DNA from 3 places in the Martinezella sp. CNPSo 3795 genome. Region 1 is predicted to be linked to each of the others. Evidence: riboswitches for the same ligand, from Rfam matches in the RefSeq annotation. Region 1 holds a riboswitch; each other region holds the start of a gene.
What was found. Region 1 has a riboswitch for cobalamin ahead of AC13QY_RS31405 (CbtB domain-containing protein). Riboswitches for the same ligand answer to the same signal wherever they lie in the genome.
Positions count from the first base shown of each region.

Region 2: linked by a shared signal. The riboswitch ahead of AC13QY_RS30980 (acyl-CoA thioesterase) and the one ahead of AC13QY_RS31405 (CbtB domain-containing protein) in region 1 are both predicted to bind cobalamin.
Region 3: linked by a shared signal. The riboswitch ahead of AC13QY_RS21930 (aromatic ring-hydroxylating oxygenase subunit alpha) and the one ahead of AC13QY_RS31405 (CbtB domain-containing protein) in region 1 are both predicted to bind cobalamin.

Region 1 is NZ_JBXSOQ010000022.1:33,690-40,258, forward strand. It holds gene AC13QY_RS31370 (SDR family oxidoreductase) at 211-993, opposite strand; gene AC13QY_RS31375 (nuclear transport factor 2 family protein) at 990-1,316, opposite strand; gene AC13QY_RS31380 (winged helix-turn-helix transcriptional regulator) at 1,392-1,757, shown strand; gene AC13QY_RS31385 (hypothetical protein) at 1,797-2,108, opposite strand; gene AC13QY_RS31390 (SDR family oxidoreductase) at 2,165-3,058, opposite strand; gene AC13QY_RS31395 (alpha/beta fold hydrolase) at 3,292-4,167, shown strand; partial or broken gene AC13QY_RS31400 (hypothetical protein) at 4,377-4,939, opposite strand; cobalamin riboswitch at 5,125-5,248, shown strand; gene AC13QY_RS31405 (CbtB domain-containing protein) at 5,281-5,493, shown strand; gene AC13QY_RS31410 (CbtA family protein) at 5,507-6,277, shown strand; gene nrdF (class 1b ribonucleoside-diphosphate reductase subunit beta) at 6,456-6,569, opposite strand, start outside.
Region 2 is NZ_JBXSOQ010000020.1:48,258-54,826, forward strand. It holds gene AC13QY_RS30960 (nuclear transport factor 2 family protein) at 1-292, opposite strand, end outside; gene cynS (cyanase) at 399-869, opposite strand; gene AC13QY_RS30970 (carbonic anhydrase) at 901-1,560, opposite strand; gene cynR (transcriptional regulator CynR) at 1,672-2,562, shown strand; cobalamin riboswitch at 2,857-3,067, shown strand; gene AC13QY_RS30980 (acyl-CoA thioesterase) at 3,167-4,006, shown strand; gene AC13QY_RS30985 (LysR family transcriptional regulator) at 3,999-4,880, shown strand; gene AC13QY_RS30990 (DUF1852 domain-containing protein) at 4,916-6,073, shown strand; gene AC13QY_RS30995 (methionine synthase) at 6,101-6,569, shown strand, end outside.
Region 3 is NZ_JBXSOQ010000008.1:194,064-200,632, forward strand. It holds gene AC13QY_RS21915 (FAD-binding oxidoreductase) at 1-540, opposite strand, end outside; gene AC13QY_RS21920 (L-threonylcarbamoyladenylate synthase) at 574-1,548, opposite strand; gene AC13QY_RS21925 (DUF6656 family protein) at 1,608-2,225, opposite strand; cobalamin riboswitch at 2,574-2,777, shown strand; gene AC13QY_RS21930 (aromatic ring-hydroxylating oxygenase subunit alpha) at 2,874-4,118, shown strand; gene AC13QY_RS21935 (FAD-binding oxidoreductase) at 4,121-5,209, shown strand; gene AC13QY_RS21940 (glycoside hydrolase family 25 protein) at 5,304-6,254, opposite strand; gene AC13QY_RS21945 (BA14K family protein) at 6,561-6,569, shown strand, end outside.

The sequences.
Region 1 (6,569 bases):
GGGTGAACACTCAGACACCTTGCTCCTTTTGTGCCCAGACAAGCGCACTTTTGAAGTTGACCAAGCGTTCGCGCCGCGCCTGCGATTCGACTGGGGCGGGAAGCGGCAATCTCAGCTTTTGTCCCAAACACCTGGATGGCTTAGGTGACACCGACCGCGCGCCAGTTTGAGCCGCTGGTGAGCGGACGCAGGATCGAAATGGCTGGTTCGTTACGTTGTCGGGACGGTTCCCCCGTCAATGACGTACTCGGCCCCTGTAATCGATCCGGCTCGAGGAGATGCAAGAAAGGCGATCAGATCGGCAACCTCCTGCGGTCTCGCTGGACGGCCGAGCGGCACTCCTCCGAGCGAGTCCATGATGATCTTCTTCACTCCCTCGTAGTCAGTCTTGACCTGCTCTGCGAGTCTTTCGGCAAAACGAACGGCCGCTTCGGTCTCGATCCAGCCCGGCGACACCCTGACCACGCGCACGCCCTTAGGCGTCACCTCTTTGGAGAGGCTTTTGCTATAAGTCGAAAGCGCTGCCTTAGCAGCTGCATAGGCCGTGGTCGATTCGGGAAGCGGCAGTTTGTTTTGAATAGACGTGACATGGACAATGACGCCCGCACCCTGTTCCAACATTGCGGGCAGCAGCGCGCGATCTATCCGCACAGAAGTCATCAGGTTCAAGTTAATCGCGGTCTGCCATAGTTCGTCGCTTAGCGCAGCATAGCCTCCAGGAGGAGCTTCTGATCCACCAATGACATTGACTACGACGTCAATGCCGCCAAGCCGATCGAGTGCCGCCTGCGCGGCCATCTGGCAGCCTTCTGCAGTTGTCAGGTCCGCTGCGACGTAGCTCACACCGTCGGGAAACGCATCGGGAGCCGAACGCGCGGTGGCAACGACCCTTGCACCCGCAATTCGCAGCGTCTCGACAACCGCCGCCCCCACCCCTTTGGTGCCGCCCGTCACAAACGCCCGATGTCCAACAAGTCCAAGGTCGAAAGTCACAGGGTGATCTCCAGCGATACGATCTTATCACCCCGCAAAGTGAAAGCGTATCGCAGATCCAACGGGCTCCCGGGAAAATCGCCAACCAAGTGAGCGGTTACGATCGTCCGCCCTTCTTTTACGTCGACCGCAAAGGGGTCCGCGGTGTATTTGTACTTCTTCGCCGAGGTCTCCTTCCATTCTTGAATTGCATCTCGGCCGACGTATGTATTCCCTTCATCGATGACGACACCGTCCTCGGTAAAGCAATCTGCTACATCCTTCTTGGCGTTCCTGTCCGCCTCATAGTATGCCGATATCGGCGTTGGCAGCTTTATCGTCATGAAACACCTCTCTATCTGAACACAGTTGGCCTTCGGCCTCATTGCTCGGGAGAAAGCTATGTGTATGGTATCGTAATGACAAGAACGGACAAAAAAGTAAGGTACCCACCGAAAAGTAGGGAAGCATACACGCCGGTATCTGCTGCCGAGGATGTGGAGCAAACCCTCAAGATACTGGAGGGACGCTGGAAGTTGGTAATTCTCTTCCATCTGTTCGGGGGCAAGGTGCTGCGTTTCTCTGATCTCGAGCGCGCGATTCCAGATGTTTCGCAGAAAATGCTCATCCAGCAACTGCGGCAGCTTGAGGCGGATGGAGTTGTCCGCCGCATCGTCCACCATCAGGTTCCGCCCAAGGTCGAATACAGCCTGACCAGTTGGGGCCAAGATCTGTGCCCGGCACTTGATGCCTTGTTGATATGGGCGGCCAAGCGCGACAGCTAGGTTGATGAGAAAGTGCGGTGGACCACGTGGATTGGCTTATCATGGAGCGAGACGTTCCTTGGTCGACGGATCGGGTCTGTTGAAATGCTCGTTGTCATCTGCGAACCGCGCGACGAGGTCGGGATTGGCGAGAAACAGCACCCCACAGGCGACGGCATCGGCGAGACGAGCGCCGATCAGGGCTGCTCCCTTGGCCGTATCGAAACCGGTATTCGCTCTCGCCGCCGTGGGCGTGATGGTAACGCCAGGTCTGTAGACGAAGGATGACGAGGGTTCGGCTTCGCATGCGTCGGTGGACGGCTGGTAGTTACGAATGAAGTGAAGGTCGGGAGCCCCACCGACCACCGTCATTCCTCGGTGTCGTAGACGGCCACGCATCGATCGGCGTTTCGGTGAAGCAGGTGAGTTTACGGCTGGCCGCCGCCGCCCGCCGCGCCGTAAACCTGTCCCGTGGCGTAGCTCGCCTGGGGGTCTGCGAGCTGCACGTAGATCGATGCAAGTTCCGCGGGCTGACCGGGACGGCCCATCGGTGTGTCGCCGCCGAACTTTTCGAGCTTTTCCATCGTCGCTCCGCCGCTGACCTGAAGCGGCGTCCAGATCGGACCGGGCGCGACGCCGTTAACGCGAATGCCCTTCGGACCGAGTTGCTTCGCCATCGACTTGGTGAAGTTCATCATTGCCGCCTTGGTCATCGCGTAATCGACGAGGTTCTCCGACGGGTCGTAGGCCTGCTCCGACGCCGTCTGAATGATCGTCGCACCTGGCTTCATGTGTTTGAGGGCAGCCTTCGTCAGAAGAAACGTCGCATAGATGTTAGTCTTCATCGTCGCGTCGAAGGCCTCGTAGGTGATGTCGTCAATCGACTTAGCCTGCTGTTGTCGCCCGGCGTTGTTCACGAGGATGTCGAGACCGCCCAGCGCCTTGACCGCATCGTCGACCAGTTTTTCACAGAAGGCGGCGTCACGGAGATCACCGGGCAACGCCACGCCCTTTCGGCCTTCCTTCTCGATGAGGGCGATGACTTCCTTCGCATCGGGCTCCTCGTCGGGCAGATAGTTGATGGCGACGTCTGCGCCCTCGCGGGCATAGGCGATGGCTGCGGCGCGTCCCATTCCGGAATCGCCTCCGGTGATCAGCGCCTTGCGCCCAGCGAGACGGCCGGAGCCCTTATAGGATATCTCGCCATGATCCGGCTTGGGGTTCATCTTGCCGGCAAGGCCGGGAAACGGCTGGCTCTGCTTCTGGAACGGCGGCTTCGGGTACTTCGTTGTGGGATCGTCCATTTGCGTGTCCTCCTGCATGTTCGAAATCGACCAGACGACGCTTGAAAAGACCGGCGCCGCGAGCGTCGCGCTTGCTTCCGCAAGTACGGATCGTCGGCTGATCGGAAATCGGTGCTGGAATTTCATGGCTGCGGCCTTCGACGTGCGGGCGTCACCGCCCAGGGCATCAACCAAGGTGGCGCTGTAATGTTCCATTCACCGGAACCAAGCGCCGGCCCTATGTGTTGCTTAGTCGAACCAGGAGTATCGTCATGCCGCACCTCGACATTCGCGACCTGCAGATTGCGTTCGACGAATCCGGAGCACGCGGCGGCTATCCCGTTCTCCTGTTGCATGGATGGCCCGACGACGCCTCCACTTGGAAGGCTGTGTCGTCAAACCTGCAGGACCGAAACCTTCGCCTCATTGCGCCTTACCTTCGCGGCTTCGGCGGAACCGTTTTCCGGAACGACAAGGCGTTGCGCACCGCGAACGGCGCGGTTCTCGCAATGGATGCGATCGCCCTCATGGACGGTCTCGGCATCGAGAGGTTCTCCGTCGTCGGTCACGACTGGGGCTCGAATATCGCCGAAGCTCTTGCCATTGGATGGCCGGACCGGGTCGATAGGATGGCGCTTCTTTCCTCGCTACCGCGCATGGGCGGACTGAAGATGCCGCCCTTCCGGCAGGCGCAGCGCTATTGGTATCATTGGTTCATGGCAACGAAGCGCGGCGCCGACGCAATCAAGAAGGATCCGCACGGCTTCGCGCGGCTTCAATGGGAAAACTGGAGCCCCGACGGCTGGTTCGACGAGGAGACGTTCGCCGCCGTATCGAAATCCTTCGACAATCCGGACTGGGTAGCCATTACCCTCCACAGCTACAGAGTTAGGTGGGGCGAAGCCGAGCCCGATCCGCAAAGCGTCTGGCTCGAAGACCGTATCAGGGAGACGCGATCCCTTTCTCTCCCCACGGTTTATTTTCAGGGCATGGATGACGGTGTCAATCCGCCGGAATTGTCAGAAGATCTGCACAAGAAGTTTTCCGGTCCCTTCGACCGGATTGTCCTTCAGAACGTCGGGCACTTCCCACAGCGGGAGGATCCGGAAACGGTGGCTCGGGAGCTCTCGATCTTCCTTAAAGGGTGAAACCCGTTCACTCCGCGCGAACGCGGCCGATCAGACTTCTTGGGGACAGAACAAGATTAGTGCGAAATCCTGCGCTCTAAGAGGAATGCCGTTGGCCGTGCCGATCAATGGAACATTATTCCGCTCGATCAAGTGGCAGGAGCCGCATTTCCGGTTGGCCGGGCGCAAGCACCGCCGGGAGAAATCAAACGATAGATGTTCGCGGCTTGCTAGCGCGCCAAATGTAACACCGGCCTGACGACGAGAATGCGGGCAATCGCCGCAACGCCGTTCAAGCACACCAAGCCGGCGGCAGCCACTAGATTGATCAGCACGACCTTTGCGATGATGGATAAGGAAAAGGCACCGTCTCCAGAAGGAAGAAATGCCGTGGCGGCAAAAAGGATGCCTTCGTAAGCGACCAGTGCGGCAGCGAAAGCCGCAGCCCAAGCGAGGAAGCTGCAGATTTGACCCGCGCGACAAGCGTGGCTGCCAGGAACGCCGCCAGGGCTGCGAAGCCGATGGCGATGCCCCATGCATAGCTGTCCCAATTACGCGGATAGCCAAGAATAAAATACCCAACCATCTGGTTGGCTAACCAGGCGAGCAGCACAGCAGTGAAAGCCATCCGGCGCGGCAGCATGATTACTGAGACAGTAGCCAATGCCACAAAAGGCGTGATGCAGGCAAAAACCGTGCTGAGGGCGACACTGGCACCGGCGATGATCAGTACCCAGGCAGCTGCAAAGGCCGGCGCGGAGGCACGTAGCGGAAACTGGCGGCGGTTGATCATCTCGAGTCACCCGATGAAACGTCGATGACGATTTATATCGCAGCTTCCGGCAAAAATCCAATCCGACGCGGCAATGCGGACGCGCGCAAAATTAGAAAATCAATGGCGTACAGCGTCTCTGCCCAATACTACAAGCGCCCTTCTTAAGCTGCCGATATTGACACTCCGCCAGCCTTGGTCTCATGGTGGTCTTGCATCTTCAAGGTCGAGGAAGCCGGTGAAAATCCGGCGCGGTCGCGCCACTGTAAGAGATGCGGCCCTATGGGGCTGTATCGCGAGCCAGACCCTCAACCTGAATAGGCATGTACCAACCCAGGACGCGCAATCCCCAGGAGTTCACCATGACAAGCGCTGCTTTCGCACCAACCGTTTCACCTGCTCTTCCCATACCATTGCGGGATATTGTCCCGTGGGCAATTTTTGCTGGCCTTCTCTGCCTGCTGGCGATTTACTTTGTCGGCGCCGAAGAAGGCGCAACGTCAATCATCCATGGCATGTATGTCCATGAATGGGTGCATGACGGTCGCCATCTGCTCGGTTTTCCCTGCCACTAAGAGGGACCTTTAAATGGTAAGAGATTTACTCGTTCGCGGGATGCTTGTCGGCATCATCGCCGGACTTATCAGTTTTGGCTTTTTGAAGCTCTACGGAGAACCGCAGGTAGACCGTGCGATCGCTTTTGAATCGCAGATGGATGAGGCAAAGGCGAAAGAAGAGATGGCTAAGGGCATGGCCATGCCATCTGAAGAGCCGGAACTCGTCAGCCGACCGATGCAGGCCAGTTGGGGCCTATTGACGGGCGTCATGGTCTACTGCACGGCTTTCGGCGGATTGTTCGCACTGACCTTCGCGTTTTCCTACGGACGCTTTGGTGGCACGGCCTCCCCACGGGTTTCTGCCGCCCTGGTTGCCCTGACGGGTTTCATTTCGGTCTATCTCGTGCCGAATATCAAGTATCCGGCAAATCCGCCATCGATCGGCAATCCTGAAACGATCGCTCCTCGAACCGAACTTTACTTCGGCATGATCCTGATCTCCGTCATCAGCATGATCTTCGCAGCAAAACTTCGCAGCGGCTTGATAGCTCGTTGGGGAGCCTGGAATGCGACGTTTATCGTAACCGCCGTTTACTTTGCGGTTGTCTTTCTCGCTGGACAGCTTCTGCCAGGGATCAATGAAGTTCCGGAAGGCTTCCCGGCCGATTTGCTCTGGAAGTTCCGCGTCGCGTCGATGGTTGCTCAGATACTGATGTGGGGCACATTAGGCCTTGTGTTCGGCGCAGTCGTCGAGCGCATTGTTCCGACATCACGCGCGTCGGGTCGTTTGGCCATTCATTGAAACGTGCGACCGGCCGCTCACCCTTGTGTGGCCGGTCACGCTATATCGCGAAAACGGGCCAAGAGGACCATAGTCTCCCTTGTCCTGGATCCGCCGATTCATCGGTAAATCGAAATATCCCGCCTCAATTTGCTTGATCGATGCAACCTTCGACTGGATGGCGGACTTAAAGCGCTGCTCAGAAATTCCAATCCTCATCCTCTGTGGCGACCGCCTTGCCGATCACATAGGACGAGCCCGAGCCAGAAAAGAAGTCGTGGTTCTCATCCGCATTCGGCGACAACGCCGAGAG
Region 2 (6,569 bases), on a different contig from region 1:
GCCCACCGTCGTCACGGTATTCATAGGCATAACGCACCGCGATGCGGTTGTCCGTAAAGGCCCACAGCTCCTTGATGAGCCGGTATTCGTGTTCCTTGTTCCACTTGCGCGTCAGGAAGGCCTGAGCCTCTTCTCGATTGGTCGCGAATTCGACCCGGTTACGCCAGCGTGTATCGAGCGTATAGGCCAGAGCGACCTTCGCCGCATCGCGCGTGTTCCAGCCATCTTCGGCCAGGCGAACCTTTTCGACGGCAGTTTCTCGGGTGAACGGGGGGAGTGGGGGACGTGTCATGATGTTTCCTTTCGTGATTTGAACGGTTGCGGCAAGCGCGGAGCCCGCAAGGGCCACAGCGGGGATCGCGGTAATGAAAGTGCGGCGTTGCATACGAATAGCGCGGTCAAAACGGCTTGGTCGGAAGGTACTTGCCGTCCAGCGTGATCACGGCGCGCGAGCCGCCTTCCGGATCTTCAACCTTCTCGATGTTCAGCTTGAAGTTGATGGCGCTGATGATGCCATCGCCGAATTTTTCGTGGACCAGGGCCTTCAGCGTGGTCCCATAGACCTGCACGATTTCGTAGAAGCGGTAGATGGTCGGATCGGTGGGCAGACCGTTCCCGATGCTGCCGCGGACCGGAACCGTCTGCAGCAGCGCAACGGCGTCGTCGTCGAGATCGAGCGTCTTGCCCACGGCCTTGGCAGCGTCCGCCGGTAGCGGGTGCTGGCCGAGCAGGGCGGCGGTAACGAAGGCTTCCGACAGGCCGGTGCCCTCAGTGATCTGGGCGTAGGTCAGGTCTTTCTTGAGCTTCGATGCGAGGATGACGTCCGTCAGGTCCTGGCGAGCGGTTTGTGTGGCTTGGGACTGTAGCATTGGCATTCTCTCCTTGGTTGGGATACAGGGTTCAGGCAACGCGCCTGGCTTGGTATTTGATGGCCTGGACGTCGGGATTGTCCGCAAGGGAGACGAAGGAACCCCTGCTGCCATCAAAGGCTTCGATAAGTCCGCTCGCGATGTCGTAAATCCAGCCATGCAGCGCGACGCGCCCCTCTTCTAGGGCCAGCCGCACCGACGGGTGCGTCTGGATATTGGCGAGCTGGGCGATCACGTTTTCGCGCACCATCGATGCGACCTTGGCGGGCTGATCCTGGTGCCGGCGGGCTTCGTTCACGACGCGGGCAGAGTCTGCATAGCGCAACCAACTGGCCACGGCGGGCATGTGGTCGAGGCACCTGCACGTCGCGATGGCGGTCATCGCGCCGCAGTCGGAGTGGCCACAGATCACGATGTCGGAGACCTGCAACGCCGCGACGGCGTATTCGACCGAGGCGGAAACGCCACCCGGCTCGGGGCCGTAGGACGGGACGATGTTGCCTGCGTTTCGGATGACGAAGAGGTCGCCCGGCTCGCGCTGGGTAACCAGTTCAGGCACCAGGCGGCTGTCCGAGCAGGAAATGAACAGAGCCCGCGGGTTCTGCTGATTTGCCAGATCCTTGAACAGCTTAACCCGTTCAGGAAAGGCCTCCCTCTGGAACTTCAGAAAGCCGTCAATAATGTCTTTCATCGCTGCAATCTCCGTGTCTCGATCTGTTGATATGAAGGCTACGGAAGGCATGGCATAATGTAAAAGTCTCGTTTATTATGAGGTGGATTAGATAATCTTATAGGTTTTGACATGCTCGCCCGACAGGTTCGTTATTTTCTCGCAGTCGCGGAGCATCAGAGCTTCACACGGGCCGCAGAGGCCCTGCATGTCTCGCAACCGGCGCTTTCGCAGCAGGTCAGGTTGATGGAGGAAAGCCTCGGCGTGCAATTGTTCGACCGATCGGGGCGCACGACCCGATTGACGGATTCCGGAGAGGTCTATCTGCAATACGTGCGCCGCGCATCGCAGGAGTTTCGGGAAGCCAAGCGCGCTATCCACGACGTGAGCGATCTCAGCCGTGGTACGTTGCGCGTTGCAGTGACGCCAACGTTCACGACATATCTGGTCGGCCCTCTCGTCGAGGCGTTCCACAGTCGTTACCCGAACATCTTCCTCAACGTGCGGGAGATTTCCCAGGAGCATATGGAGGAATTGCTTCTCGCTGATGAGGTCGATGTCGGAATCGCGTTTTCCGGCACACTGACACCGGACATCGATCTGGACCCCCTGCTGGTGGAGACCCTCGCCCTGGTCGTCAGCACCGGGCATCCTCTGGCGAGTGAAACGTCAATCGGACTACAGGCCCTGAGCACCGAGTCATTGGTGCTACTCAGCGCGGAGTTCGCTACGCGCGAACAGATCGATCGCTTCTGCCGCCAGCACGATATTCACCCGAAAGTACAGATAGAGGCCAACTCGATTAGTGCGGTGATCGAAATCGTCCGCAGAACGAGGCTGTCGACACTCTTGCCCGCAACAATCGCATTCGCCCATCAGGACCTGGTCGCCGTTGCGCTTGATCCCGTGCGCTTGCAGCGGACCGCTGTTCTGATGCAACGTAAGGACGCTTACCGAAGCGCGGCGGCGCTGGTCTTTGTTGGGTTGGCTAAGGAAGTGGCGGCTGAAATGGAGGGGCAGTGACAAAAATCATGGCTTGGATCTCTAAGCCATTGATGAAAGTGTACTTCTGACCTGTAAGGGCTGGCACCAGTAGAGGCTCGTAAGTTCGGCTCCTTTCAAGGCGGTCGTCCTGAGAATTGTAGGCCTGTCTGTTCGCTCTTGTTTCTAAAATGGTTTTACGGTGCGTTCGGGTCACTGTAGGGTGCACCCTTTGCCAATAAAGTCAGACATTGGCTTCGCGTTCTACCCCAATAAACCATGTACCAAGTCATATAAAGATGTCGTTATATGGTTGACGGCTGCGCTCTCGCCAAGGCATGGTGTGCCCGTCGTGGTTCTGCGGATGTCGAAATCCGGAGCTAAGAGGGAATTTGGTGACGATGTGTCATGCATCCATACCGGAGCTGCCCCCGCAACTGTAGGCGGAGAGTTGTCGTTCAACATGTCACTGAGGAAGACGCCTCGGGAAGACGAACGTCAGCGATGACCCGCAAGCCAGGAGACCTGCCGCGATAGATAACGTCCACGGGCGGGGTGTCCCGGTGTGCCGCTTTGCGCGATCGGCATGCCCTGCCGTTCGCCCTGCGTCATGCGTCCGCCCCGTCTCAACCTGATGGAAGTGCGGATGACACCGACGATCAAAACAACTGGCCAGCAAGCGCTGGCGACCAGTCTCATAGACATCGTTTTTCCCGGAGATACGAACCATCACGGAACGCTGTTTGGCGGAGCTGGCCTTGCTTTCATGGACCGCGTCGCATTCATAGCGGCCAGCCGCTTCGGACGCGTCCCCTTCGTGACGGCCTCGTGCGAGCGCATCGATTTCAAGCAGCCGGCACGTGTCGGCCACATCGTTGAATTTTCGGCGATACCGGTCAGAGCCGGACGTCGGTCTCTGACGGTCGAGGTGGAGATGTTCGCGGAGACAGTTGTAGGGCATCAGCGACATGCCTGCACTCGCGGCATCTTTAATATGGTGGCAATTCCCGAAGGCCAGGGGGCCGGCGATTTCTTCCTGCGGGAACTCCTGCCCATGGAGACGCCGCTTTCGACGGCGGGCGTCAAGATGGTGGATATCGTTTTTCCGGATCAGGCAAACAGTGTCGGGCGGATGTTCGGGGGCGAGGCCATCTCCTTCATGACGAAGGCCGCCTTCGTGGAAGCATCGCGCTACTCCGGCAAGCTGGTGGTCCTGGCATCATCCGAGCGTGTCGACTTTGCGAGACCCATTGAGATCGGGGAGATCGTCGAGGCGGAGGCACGTATCGAACGTGTGGGTCACAGCTCGATGCTTGTTGAGACAAAGCTCTGGTCGGAGAATCTGCTTACAGGCGAAAGATCCATTACCGCCACTGGATTCTTCAACATGGTGGCGGTCGGCGAAGACAGCCGGCCGATTAACATACGCGAGGCCGCCCCAGCGGTAGAACTCTCCCGAAGCGAGGACGGGTACGCTCATGCTTGACCGTCAGCATTTATCGATCCTGCTCGAAGTGGATCGCCTGGGAAGTCTGACCGCAGCCGCGGAACGGCTGAACGTGACCCAGTCCGCGCTCAGCCATACGATCCGAAAGCTCGAAGACCGCTATGGCGTGGCGATGTGGGAGAAGGACGGTCGCAATCTCCGTCTCACACAGGCCGGCCGCTACGTCGTCTCGGTGGCGCAGCGTGTCCTGCCGCAGATCGAGAGGGCCGAACATGTCCTGACGGACTATCGTCAGGGGCAGCGAGGTTCTTTGAAGATCGGTATGGAATGTCATCCATGCCATCAATGGCTGATGGGGGTTACAAAACCCTACCTCGTGGACTGGCCTCAGGTAGACCTGGAGCTGACGACCTCATTCGCAGCCGGCGGTGTGTCAGCGCTGATGGTCCACGAGATCGACATCCTGATCACTCCGGATCCGATAGAGGCACCGGGTATCCTGTATGTGCCGGTGTTCGACTATGAGCTCGTGCTCGCCGTACCGAGCGATCACAGGCTGGCGAGTAGGGACTATGCCGACCCGATGGATCTCACCCATGAAACGCTCCTGACCTACCCTGTTCCGCCGCAGAGGTTGGACGTGTTCACGCAATTCCTGGTGCCCGCCAATTGCAGTCCGCGGCACCACCGCAATATCGAGACAACCGAGATGATGCTCCAGCTGGTGGCGGCAGGCCGTGGCGTCAGCGCCATCCCGGACTGGCTGGTGCGCCAGGAGGCAGCAACGCTTGGCGTTCGCCCGGTGCGGATCGGCCGGACGGGGATCCACAAGAGCATTCATCTCGGCCTGAGACGTGGGGAAGAGGCCATCGATTTCATTGCGGGCTTTCTCACGGCGTCCAGGGGGGCGTGAGGGTCTCGCATCCCAAGCATGAGAGTCGCTCATGATTGCGTGAAATCAAATCAATTTTTCTTCGTCAAAGGCTCGGACATAAGGGATGTGCATACCAACGGCAGAATCCTGCAGTACTCACGGGTCAAAAGGCGAGAGAAGCGATGAGAGCGATGAAGGAGAAACAAAGCGACCCTTCTTTCACTTCGGATGTCACGGATGATGATGCACCGGACGCGGGATTTCGCTTCGTCCTCAAGAGTATTCCCTTCGATGAGAACTACCTTCCGGCAGCCAACACGCGCATAACGACCAATTTCGCGAACCTCGCCAGGGGAGCAGGCCGCCAGGAGAATCTTCGCAACACCCTGACGATGATCGACAACCGCTTCAACGCCCTGGTTCATTGGGACAATCCTACAGGAGATCGATATTCCGTCGCCCTCGACATCATCTCGGTTGAGCTTGTGACCGATGCCCGAGACCGGCCCGACGCCTTCCCTCTGATAGAGATCCTGAAGACGACGATCATCGACCGAGCCACAAATGCGCGCATCGACGGCATCGTTGGAAACAACCTGTCTTCCTACGTCCGCGACTATGATTTCAGCATCGTGCTGCCCTCATACAACAAGGACCGCACCGAATTCAGCACACCGGAGAATTTCGGGGAGCTGCATGGAAACCTGTTTCAATCGTTCCTGAACTCCGACACGTTCAGAGAGCATTTCAAGAAGCCGCCGGTGATCTGCCTGAGCGCCTCGAGCAGCAGGACATACCATCGGACTGAAAATCAGCATCCCGTGTTGGGGATCGAATACCAGCAGAATGGGTTTTCGACGACCGACGAATACTTCCGGAAGATGGGATTGAAGGTTCGCTTCTTCATGTCGCCACATAGCGTGGCGCCTCTGGCATTCTACTTTCTCGGCGACCTTCTCCGTGACTACACCGATCTCGAACTGATCGGCACCATCAGCACGATGGAGACCTTCCAGAAGATCTATCGTCCCGAAATCTACAACGCCAATTCGCCAGCGGGCGGCGTCTATCAACCTAGCCTGAAGCACCAGGACTACTCCCTAACCCGCATCGTCTACGATCGGGACGAGCGTAGCCGGCTGGCCGTGGAGCAGGGGAGGTTCGCCGAGGACCATCTGATCAAGCCTTACGGGCACATTCTTGAACAGTGGTCTGCCAAGCACGCTCATTGACGAACCGAAATCACAAGGTCGAATGCCATGAAAACACTCCTGCCCACGTCAACTGCCGGCAGCCTGCCGAAGCCCTCTTGGCTTGCCGAACCCGAGAAGCTCTGGTCGCCATGGAAGTTGCAAGGCGAGGAATTGACCGAGGGCAAGCACGACGCCCTTTGCCTTTCTCTTGATGACCAGAGCCAAGCGGGCATCGATATCGTCAGCGATGGCGAGCAGACGCGCCAGCATTTCGTCACGACGTTCATCGAACACCTGGACGGCGTTGATTTCGAGAAGCGCGAGACAGTCAGGATCCGGGATCGTTATGATGCGAACGTGCCGACCGTTGTCGGCGCCGTGTCTCGTCAAAGACCGGTTTTCGTTGAAGATGCCAAGTTCCTGCGCCAGCAGACCAAGCAGCCGATCAAATGGGCGCTTCCGGGCCCGATGACCATGATCGATACGCTCTTCGACAACCACTATAAAAGCCGGGAAAAGCTGGCGTGGGAGTTCG
Region 3 (6,569 bases), on a different contig from region 1:
GCCCGTGGGCAGCACGACTTCGAGGCCGAGGCAAAGCTGGCGCATGTTGCCATAGGCGAGAACGGCCGTACCCCCGGCATTGGTGGAAAGATTGCCGGCGACACGGCAGGAACCCTCGGAGCCAAGCGAAAGCGGAAACATGCGGCCATGCTCGGCCGCAGCCTTATGGACATCCGCGAGAATGCAGCCACCGTCGACGATCATGGTGTTGCCGACCGGATCGATATCGCGGATGCGGTTCATGCGCTCCAGCGACAGGATGATGTCGGAACCACCCTCGCGCGGCGTCTGCCCGCCGACAAGGCCGGTATTGCCGGTCTGGGGAACGATGGCCGTGCCGGTTTCACTAGCAAGCTTGAGGATGGCCGAAACCTCTTCCACCGAGCTGGGCTTCAGCAACATGGGCGAGGCGCCGTGATAGAGCCCGCGGTTTTCCACCAGATGCGGCGCAATTTCCGCCGGGTCACGTACGGCGTGTTTCTCGCCGACGATGGCGGCGAAGCGATCGAGAAGGTCGGAAGAGGGGACGGAGCTGCTCATGGCGTGTCCTTTGCCTGATGATGTCGGGCTGATTTATTCTCTGGGCGCGGCGGCGCGGCGCAGCCGGTCGTTGATGGCCTCACCGAGGCCCTCGTCGGGAATATGCGAAAAGGCAATGGTCGCAGCACCCGTAGCATCGGCGCGCTTCATGAAGTCAAAGAGGTTTGCTGCGGCTTCGGCGAGATCGCCGCTGACGCTCAGGTCCAGCACGGCAATGGCCTTTTCGCTGCCGGGAATATCTGGTGTCCCAAAGCGGATCAGCGCTTCGTTCGCGGAAACCTCAGTCGCGTCGAGGCGCACGGCTGCGCCCGGTGCATAATGCGAAGCCATCATCCCCGGAGCCTCGATGGCAGCCGAGGCTTTCTTCTTGCGCTTCAGCGCCTTGCCGGCCACCCGCTCGATCTCGCTGGCCGCCAGCCCGCCGGGCCGCAGCAGGCGCATCTCTTCATCTTCGACCTTGACGATGGTCGACTCCACGCCGACGACCGAGGCCCCGGCATCGAGGATGAGCGTGATCCGCTCCCCAAGGTCGTCATCGACATGATCGGCGCTTGTGGCGCTGATCTTGCCCGAAGTATTGGCGCTCGGCGCAGCAAGCGGTCTGTCGAAGGCGCGGATCAGATCGCCGGCAAAGCCTTGCGGCACGCGGATGCCGACCGTGTCGAGCCCGGCAGTCGCCAGCGGATGGATGCCGCTGTCGGGTTTGAGCGGTAGCACCAGCGTCAGCGGGCCGGGCCAGAAAGCTTCCGCCAATTTACGGGAGATAGGATCGAAGACCGCATAGCGTTCGGCCATGGCGAGATCGCTCATATGGCAGATCAGCGGATTGAAACGCGGACGACCCTTCGTCTCGTAGATCCGGGTAATCGCGGCGGGATTGGTGGCATCGGCGGCAAGACCATAGACCGTCTCCGTCGGCAGCCCGATCGGCAGACCCTCTGCGAGAGTCGCTGTCGCGACTTCGATCGCCGTTTGCGGATGTTCGAGAATGTCTATGTGTCGTGCCATGGCCTGCCTGCTTGCAGTTCAGGCCGTTTCTTATGCTCTTCGAGTTTTCGGATCAATCGTCAAAGCTGGCGAATAATGTCGCGAAGCTGCTCGTTGCGCGCGCCGAGGAGAAGAACATTGCGGATGGCGATCTGCGGATCGTGGGTATGGAACAGCACGCCGTTGCCTCTGACGTCGCGATTGATCGTCAGCTTCTTGTCTTCCGCTTGCCTGTCCGGATGGATGGCGACGGCGAAATACATCCGCGAATATTTGAGGCTGATGTCCTCGAAGAAATTCTCTTCCTGGCCGATGCGGGCAAAGAAATTGGCGATATAGAAAGCCCAGTTCACGTCCTCATAATGCGCGAACTGCGTCCGCGCCGCGGTGACGTGACAATAGCCGAGATGCGGCGTGTCCTTCAGCGTGTGGTGAAAGATGAGCTTCGGAAAGCGAATGGACTTGTGGAAGCTGTTGAGCCGGTCATGGGTCTTTTCGCCGGCATCCCTGAGCTTCTGTGCCGTGCGCACAGCCACCTGCTCATGGGTAAGATATTCCCGCTCTTCCGCCAGCCAATGTGGCCTGTTGCGGTTGATGCGGCCGGTGCGCAGGAATTCGCTGTAGCCCGTCGTCGATACCGGTGGCGCCGGTTCGGGCTCGGCGGGCTTCCCAGCGTCGAAATATCTGAGTTTGGCCATGCCGGATCTCGCTATAAAACTCTTCGCGACATGATGGACTATGGAGCTTGAGCCGAGCTTGATCGCGCGCTGGACCGAAGGCCCCCGATGGCGGCTCTGCGGCGCTCTCCGCCGCGCAACTAGTCTTCCGATTATCGGCCGTTTGCGGACCTGTCGCAATCAGGATAAAGCGTCATTGGTCGAACGCACATGCGATGCTCGCAGCATCTCCAATGCAAGCGCCCAAGCGATTGAATTGCCAGTCAATATTCTCACGGCACGCAACCGTCCCGGCGTCCCGTTTCGCCTGTCGTCAATTTCGGAGCCGATGTCGCATTGCAGCGCAGCGGCTGGCGGAGCCGGGAGCTATGATGCCATCAATCTCAAGGTGCCGTCCGCTAGGGAGACGGAGAATTGGGAAGCCGGTCAAAATCCGGCGCTGCCCCCGCAACGGTGGTGGAGTGAGGCATGGCGGATAAAGCCACTGGGTCGATCGACCTGGGAAGGTGCCATGGGGCTCTGGAAACAGGGCCGCTCCAGAGCCCGGAAACCAGCCTTGGGCACATAGGTTTACTGACCGCGGCGGGTGGTCGGGACATTGCTTTTGGCCGCTCCCAATCGGCCGTGCATGTCCTTTGCCCGCCTCCTGGTACTGCTAAGGATAGGCAAATGGACATCGGCAGCAAAGTTCTGCGGCAACTGAAGAACCACCGGACGGGTTTCAGTCTGGAGCAACCCTTCTACACCGATCCGGATTACTTCATGCTCGACATGGAGACGATCTACTATCGCGATTGGCTCTTCATCGGCCATGATTGCGAAGTGCCGCGTGCGGGCAATTACTTCACCGTCCAGATCGGCGATTATCCCGTCGTCATCGTCCGCGGCCGCGATCAGGTCATCCGCGCCTTCCACAATAGCTGTCGCCATCGCGGCTCACGCGTCTGCACGACGGAGCGCGGCTCCTCGGCAAAGCTCGTCTGCCCCTATCACCAGTGGACCTACGAACTTGACGGCTCGCTGCTCTTTGCCCGCCAGATGGCGGAGGATTTCGACAAGAGCCAGTATTCGCTGAAGCCGGTTCACTGCGAAAGCGTCGGCGGCTACATCTTCATCTGCCTCGCGCAGAACGCTCCCGATTTTGCCCCGGTTCGCGCGACGATCGAGCCCTACATGGCGCCGCACCGCATCAGCGAAGCCAAGGTCGCCTTCCAGAGCACCATTATCGAAAAGGGCAATTGGAAGCTCGTCTGGGAAAACAACCGCGAATGCTACCATTGCGCGGCCAATCACCCGGAACTTTGCCGCACCTTCCCGGAGGCTCCGACCGTCACCGGCGTGCAGGGCGCGATGAACGACCCCGTTATCGCTGAACACTGGCAGCGCTGCGAAGCTGCCGGCCTGCCGAGCGAGTTCAAGATCTCGCCGGATGGACAGTTCCGCGCCGCCCGCATGCCGCTGATCGAAGGGGCCGAGAGCTACACCATGTCCGGCCAGAATGCCGTCAGGCGGCCGCTTTCATCTGACGTGACGATCAACGGCATCGGCACCATGCTGCTGTTCCACTACCCGACGACGTGGAACCACATGCTCGGCGACCACGCGATTTCCTTCCGTGTCCTGCCGATCAGCGCCGAGGAAACCGCCGTCACCACGAAGTGGCTCGTCCATAAGGATGCCGTCGAAGGTGTCGACTACAATCTGGAAGAGCTGACCCACGTCTGGACCGAAACCAACGATCAGGACCGCCGCATCGTCGAGGAAAACGCCTTCGGCATCCGCTCGCCGGCCTATGAGCCCGGTCCCTATTCGGAGGTCCATGAAGGGGGAGTCATGCAGTTCGTCGAATGGTACACGACGTTCATGATCAACCGGCTGCAGGGCGACCAGGCCAAGCTGTCTGCGGTTGCCTGAGTATGAACATGACCGTCTCCTACCCGCATCGACACCTCGACCAGATGCAGCCCTGGAACGACAGGCAGCATGTGCTCGAATGCCTCTCGGTCACGCCCGAAGCGCCCGACGTGATGACCTTCACGTTCCGCTCGGACAAGGACAACTGGTTCCGCTATCTGCCGGGACAGTTCGTGACGCTGGAGCTGCCGACGGCTCCGGAGCCGGTCATGCGCACCTATACGCTGTCGTCGACGCCGTCGCGGCCCTTCTCGGTCGCCGTGACGGTGAAGGCGCAGAAGGACAGCATCGGCACGCGCTGGATGTTCGAGAACCTGAAGCCCGGCATGCGCATCAAGGCTTTCGGCCCGCTCGGCGATTTCAGCCATATCCGCCATCCCGGCGAGAAATATCTCTTCGTCTCGGCCGGCTCCGGGATCACGCCGATGATGTCGATGACGCGGTATATGTCCGATATCGCACCATTGTCTGATATTACCTTTGTCAACTGTTCGCGCAGCCCGACGGATATCATCTTCCGCTCCGAACTCGAATATCTCGCCCGCTTCATGCCGAGCCTCAACCTCGGCTTCATCGTCGAGGGCTGCGGCCGCACCGATCTCTGGTCGGGTTTGAAGGGCCGCATCGACAAGGCGAAGATCGGTCTGCTGGCGCCGGATTTCATGGACCGGACGATCTTCTGCTGCGGCCCGGAAGTCTTCATGGACGCCGTGCGCTCCATGCTCGAAGCCCATGGCTTCGACATGTCGCGCTACCATCAGGAAAGCTTCCAGCCGGCCAATGCGGCGACACCGCTCGCAGAAGTTTCCGATGATGCATCGGGCGAGGCGGCGACCACGATCCGTTTCACCATGGCGGGCAAGGATGTGGCCTGCGCAGCGGGACAAACCGTGCTTCAGGCGGCCCGTGGCGCCGGCGTGCGCATCGGTGCCGCCTGCGAATCCGGTCTTTGCGGGACATGCCGGGTCATGAAGCTCTCCGGCGAAGTCGAGATGAGCCACAATGGCGGCATCCTCGATGACGAGATCGACGAGGGCTATATCCTCGCCTGCTGTTCGCGTCCGAAGACGGATGTGCAGATCGAGGCGTAGAGCATTTCCAGGTGCGCAGCGGTTTTCCGTCCGGAATGCGTAAACAAACAAGAAGATAGAGCGTTTTCGCGATTTGAGGAAAAGCGAAGATACTCTAGAAATCCTGGTAATTCAGCTCGTTGATCTCGCCCGGCTTCGATTGCGGGGTCGAGGCAGTGACGACTGGGTCGACGTCGGCCATGAGCGAAACGAGCGTCTGCCGCGGCCCGCTGCACATCTGCGCGAGCGCGATCGTCACGTCCGGCGCGGGCAGGGGTTTGGCCGGCAGGAGATCACCTTGCGGCCAGATCTTGGCAAGCTGAATCTTCGTCATCGGCACGACATTGACGTCGATATCGGTGAGCGTGCCCGGCACGCGATAGGGGCAGCTTTTCTCCGAGCAATTGTCTGAAGAAGCGAACTGCCAGATGGCATAATTGTCCCAGTTGCCGAGTGGAAAAGTGCCTTTGACATCAGGCTTGTAGCGCGCATACCACAAGGGCAGCCGCGACAGCAGCGGATAGGTGCCGCGATGGTCGGCTATGTATCTGGCCGTGTTGTGATTGACGTAGAGAATGGGGTAGCGCCCCGTCCTGACCTTGATGTGGGCGACGTAGATCTGCGCGTCATCCAGCGACATGAACTGCGTCGCGTCCATGCCGTCGATATCGAGCACCATCAATTCATCGGGCTGGGGATTGGCGTAGTCGAGAAAATGATTGGCCTGATCGATCGGATTGCCCGGGCGCCCCAGATGATAGGCGCCCCATAACAGGCCATTCGTCTTTGCCAGCATGCGGCGGGTTTGAAACAGTTCCCGGCTGACCGCGTATTTTCGCCACATCGTCCTGCAATGGGCCACCGTATCGCCGCCATGATCGCCTGTGCAACTGAAGCTTTCAGGAAGTCCGTCGGACGCCTTGGAGATGAAGCCGGCTATCCGTTTGTCCTGCAGAAACGCGTTCCAGTCGATGGTGTTCAGCTCGTAAGCATCGACAATCAGGGCGTTTTTTGGATCGCCCCAGGGCTGGCTTTCGCCGGCCGACGGCTTGGAGACCGGCCCCATCAGGGCCAGGATCGTCAGCAAGCTGTAAATGAGGAGGTTACTCTTTCGGTATCCTTTCATGAAATAATAGTAAGGATTGCTGGTTAATCTTGGGTTAAGAAAGCAATCACTATAAGTTCATCGTGGAGCCCCTCGTAACTCCTTAAATCGGTAGGGATTTGAGGAACTAAATAACGCGCTGCCGCGTTTCTTGCCGTCTATTCGGATATGCGACGAAGCAGGCGGCGAAACCTTGCTCGGGAAGCATTCCCGACATGAAACGCTACAGGCTTGAGTATCAGGTCGAACCAGGGAATGGAGATGAAAATGCTTGGT